2 regions of the Cupriavidus sp. 05L411 genome follow, and region 2 is predicted to be linked to the other one. Evidence: predicted binding sites of a transcription regulator. Region 2 holds the regulator's gene; the other holds the start of a gene.

Region 1 (2,392 bases), on a different contig from region 2:
CAGCGAGGCGCTGCGCGACGGGCTGCTGGCGGCGGATGGAGATCGCGATGCCTGACCACGACCAGGCCGCCAAGCTTGCGCCGAACTCGCCATTCGTCCCCGACCCGGCGGGCTGGGTGCCCGCGGCGCGCCAGGTGCCGTCACCTAATTTCGACGCCCGGCCCGCGCACATGCCGGTGGACCTGGTGGTGATCCACAACATCAGCCTGCCGCCCGGGCAGTTCGGCAGCGGTGATATCGAAGCCTTCTTCCTGAACCGTCTCGACCCGTCCCGCCATCCGTTTTTCGAGACGATCCATCAAGTGCGGGTGTCGGCGCATTTCCTGGTGGCGCGAGGGGGCGAGCTGGTCCAGTTCGTGTCCTGCCTGGACCGCGCCTGGCACGCCGGCCAGTCCGAGTTCTTCGGCCGGCCGCGTTGCAACGACTTTTCCATCGGCATCGAGATTGAAGGCAGCGACGACCAGCCGTTCACGTTGGCCCAATACCACACCACCGCGGCGCTGGTGCGTGCCCTGCTAGGCACCTATCCGGTGCGGGCCGTGGCGGGGCACAGCGATATCGCGCCGGGGCGCAAGACGGATCCGGGGCCACATTTCGACTGGGCGGCCTTTGCCGCCGCAGCCGGCGTGGCGCCCGCACAATTGCCCTACCGCAAAGAACGGCCCTGAGGCAAGGGCAACAAGCCAGGTCTAGGGGATAGCCGCGATCTGGGGAAAACCCTGATAAAGTCCGCGGCTATCGAAGAGGTCAGGTCAATCAAAAAAATTTCGCGTCACGGTGCGGTAACGAACCGTCGGGCGGATTCCCTTGCGTCTCTTGGGCTAGCGGGTATGGCGCAGCGCCGCATGCCATGCCGGCACTGGAATTCGCGCCAAAAAGGCGCTTGTCAAGACTGGTGAATCCGCCCCGTTTCACTATACTTAGTCCAGTTTTTCGCATCGACCACTAGATCTAGTGGTGCTTTCGGGGAGCCGGCCTAGGTGTGCAGTTACCGCCGCAGGGCCGGCGCATCACAAGAGTCCCAGCAGAATCCAGCAATCGCAGCGCGCCCCCCCGGGTAAGACCGGCCGGCGTGTCTGAGCCTTTTTGCGCATTTTGCCCGGGACTCTTTGTCACTCATAAAACACGGGTCAGAACAGGAGTTCCTCATGCAGACAACCCAGAACGAAATCTCCACCGGCGCAGCTGGCGCCGGTGCAGCAGCGAACGCGCAGTCGAGCCCCGCTACTGCCGCCGCTGGCAGCTACCAGGATTACAAGATCATCCGACGTAACGGCGCCGTCGTGGCGTTCGAGCCGAGCAAGATCTCGGTTGCGGTGACCAAGGCCTTCCTCGCCGTCAACGGCGGGCAGGGCGCCGCTTCGGCGCGTGTGCGCGAAGTGGTCGAGCAAGTGACCCAGAATGTGGTCCGCGCGCTGCTGCGCAGCCGCCCCAACGGCGGCACCTTCCATATCGAAGACGTGCAGGATCACGTCGAGCTCGCGCTGATGCGCTCGGGCGAGCATGAAGTGGCTCGCGCCTACGTGCTGTACCGCGAGAAGCGCACCCAGGAACGCGCCCAGGCAAACGCCCAGGCGGTGGCCCGCGTGCAGGAAGGCGGCGCCACGTTCAACGTGACCGATGCGGGCGTGGCCCGCGTGCTGGACCTGGGCGCGCTGCATGGCCTGATCGACAACGCCTGCTCGGGCCTTGGCGATGCCGTCAGCGCCGAGCCGATCCTCAAGGAAACGCTGAAGAACCTGTACGACGGCGTGCCGATGACCCAGGTCTACGACTCCGCCATCCTGGCCGCGCGTACCCTGATCGAGAAGGACCCGGCCTACAGCCAGGTCACCGCGCGTATCCTGCTGCACACCATCCGCAAGGAGATCCTGGGCGCCGAAGTGACCCAGACCGAGATGGTGTCGCGCTACGCCGACTACTTCCCCAAGTTCATCGCGCGCGGCATCGAAGCCGAGCTGCTGGACGAGAAGCTGGCCACCTATGACCTGGTCCGCCTGGGCGCGGCACTGGACGCCCAGCGCGACTTCCAGTTCAACTACCTGGGCCTGCAGACCCTGTACGACCGCTACTTCCTGCACATCGACGAGACCCGCATCGAAATGCCGCAGGCATTCTTCATGCGCGTGGCGATGGGCCTGGCGCTGGGTGAGAAGGACCGCGAAGCCCGTGCCATCGAGTTCTACCAGCTGCTGTCGTCGTTCGACTTCATGTCGTCCACGCCGACCCTGTTCAACTCGGGCACCCGCCGCTCGCAGCTGTCGTCGTGCTACCTGACCACCGTGTCGGACGACCTGGAAGGCATCTACGAGGCGCTGAAGGAAAACGCGCTGCTGTCGAAGTTCGCCGGCGGTCTCGGCAACGACTGGACCAATGTGCGCGCCCTCGGCTC
Region 2 (2,392 bases):
GCAAGCGCTACTACGGTGGCTGCGAGTACGTCGACGTCGTGGAGCAGCTGGCCATCGACCGCGTCAAGCAACTGTTCGGCGCCGAAGCCGCCAACGTGCAGCCCAATTCCGGCTCGCAGGCCAACCAGGGCGTGTTCTTCGCCGCCCTGAAGCCGGGTGACACCATCATGGGCATGAGCCTGGCCGAAGGCGGCCACCTGACCCACGGCATGGCGCTCAACATGAGCGGCAAATGGTTCAACGTGGTCAGCTACGGCCTGGACGCCAACGAAGACATCGACTACGACGCACTGGAAAAGCTGGCGCAGGAAAAGAAGCCCAAGCTGATCATCGCCGGCGCCTCGGCCTTCGCCCTGCGCATCGACTTCGAACGCATCTCCAAGGTGGCCAAGTCCATCGGCGCCCTGTTCATGGTCGACATGGCCCACTACGCCGGCCTGATCGCCGCCGGCGAGTACCCCAACCCGGTGCCGCACGCCGACTTCGTCACCACCACCACCCACAAGAGCCTGCGCGGCCCGCGCGGTGGCGTGATCCTGATGAAGGCCGAGCATGAGAAGGCCATCAACTCGGCCATCTTCCCCGGCATCCAGGGCGGCCCCCTGATGCACGTGATCGCCGGCAAGGCAGTCGCGTTCAAGGAAGCCCTGTCGCCCGAGTTCAAGACCTACCAGCAGCAAGTGGTCAAGAACGCCCGCGTGCTGGCCGAAACCCTGATCGAGCGCGGCCTGCGCATCGTCTCCGGCCGCACCGAAAGCCACGTCATGCTGGTCGACCTGCGCGCGATGCAGATCACCGGCAAGGAAGCCGAAAAGGTACTGGGAGAAGCACACATCACCGTCAACAAGAACGCCATCCCCAACGACCCGGAAAAGCCGTTCGTCACCTCGGGCATCCGCCTGGGCTCGCCGGCAATGACCACCCGCGGCTTCAAGGAAGAAGAAGCCCGCTTGGTGGCCAACCTCGTCGCCGACGTGCTGGAAAACCCGCACGACCTGGCCAACATCGCGCGCGTGCGCGAGCAAGTGGCAGCCCTGACCAAGCGTTTCCCGGTCTACGGCTAAAGCCCAGCGCCACCCGCCACGCGCGGGTGGCCGGCAGCCCTGCCGCGCCTGCGGCGGGCCTTGCCAACCCAGCCCGGCGCGACACAGAATGACAAAACGCTGCCTGCGCGGCACGCGCCCCGGCTCATACTTCGAGGTGGTCAGGCATGAAATGCCCTTTTTGCGCTCACTCCAACACCCAGGTCCTGGACACGCGCATGTCGGAAGAAGGCGATACGGTGCGCCGCCGCCGCCGCTGTGAATCCTGCGACCGCCGCTTCACCACCTATGAGCGGATCGAGCTGTTCTTCCCCGCCATCGTCAAGAAAAACGGCTCTCGCGCGGACTATACCCGCGACAAGCTGAAAGACTCGATGCGCCTCGCCCTGCGCAAGCGCCCGGTCTCGGCTGAAGCCATCGACGCCTCCATCACCCGCATCGAAGAGAAACTGCTCGCCCTCGGCGAGAAGGAAATCCCCAGCAGCCAGGTCGGGGAACTGGTCATGCGCGAACTGCGCCGGTTGGACAAGATTGCTTATATCCGGTTTGCTTCGGTGTATCGGAGTTTTGAGGACGTGTCGGAATTCCGCGACATGCTGGACGAGTTTTCGACGTCTACCCCACGGAAGGGGTAGCAGACTTCCAAGGAAAGTTGTTTAATCTGCACTACCTTCTTATATAAAAACAGAAGGTACGGTGGACTCGCCCGGAGAGGCGAAATACGCCAACAAGAAAAAAAATAGTTTTCGGACGGGAGTCGAACATGGGTCAGCCTTCCTGCCTTGCGGCAGCGGGCTTGGTTGCACTTGTGCGCACCAGGCTATCATGGGCACCGGGGAAAGCGCTGCGCAGTGCATGGGCAGCGCTAGCCGATTCACGCCCCAACGCCCTCCGGCACACTGCCAACCGCTCCTTCCTCCCCTCTGCGCTACGCACCACTCGGCAAGCCGGATTCACTCTCATCGAGCTGATGGTGGCGCTTTCGGTTCTCGCCATCCTGGCGGCAGCAGCAGTTCCGAACTTCAGCTCCTTCATCCATCGCAGCAGGATGACGACGGAATCATCCAATCTGGTCAGCGATGTGGAGATCGCCCGTAGCGAAGCAGCGCGTCGCAATACAACAATCACCGTCTGCCCCACCGCCGACGGCACCAACTGCACCAGTGACTGGGCCCAACGCCGCGTGGTCTTTGTCGACAGCAATGGCGACAACATCATTAGCAACGGCGAAGAGGTAATCCGCAAAAGCGATCCGCCTGCCAGTTCCATGGTCATCGTGGCCAGTAACTTGAGCACCGGCGCCACCAGCATCCGTTTGCGCTCCTGGGGCGCGCCGGATTCGCTTGGCT

What was found. Region 2 encodes NrdR, which represses ribonucleotide reductase genes. Its sites were predicted from a motif close to CACNANATNTNGTG; they were not measured.
Region 1: the regulator NrdR is predicted to act here: its motif matches at 944-957, upstream of AC1DQR_RS11670 (ribonucleoside-diphosphate reductase subunit alpha).

Annotation. Positions count from the first base shown of each region.
Region 1 covers NZ_JBFTOQ010000008.1:80,458-82,849, forward strand. The annotation lists gene AC1DQR_RS11660 (sigma-54-dependent transcriptional regulator) at 1-55, shown strand, start outside; gene ampD (1,6-anhydro-N-acetylmuramyl-L-alanine amidase AmpD) at 48-668, shown strand; gene AC1DQR_RS11670 (ribonucleoside-diphosphate reductase subunit alpha) at 1,149-2,392, shown strand, end outside.
Region 2 covers NZ_JBFTOQ010000002.1:236,375-238,766, forward strand. The annotation lists gene glyA (serine hydroxymethyltransferase) at 1-1,064, shown strand, start outside; gene nrdR (transcriptional regulator NrdR) at 1,211-1,678, shown strand; gene AC1DQR_RS03360 (GspH/FimT family pseudopilin) at 1,807-2,392, shown strand, end outside.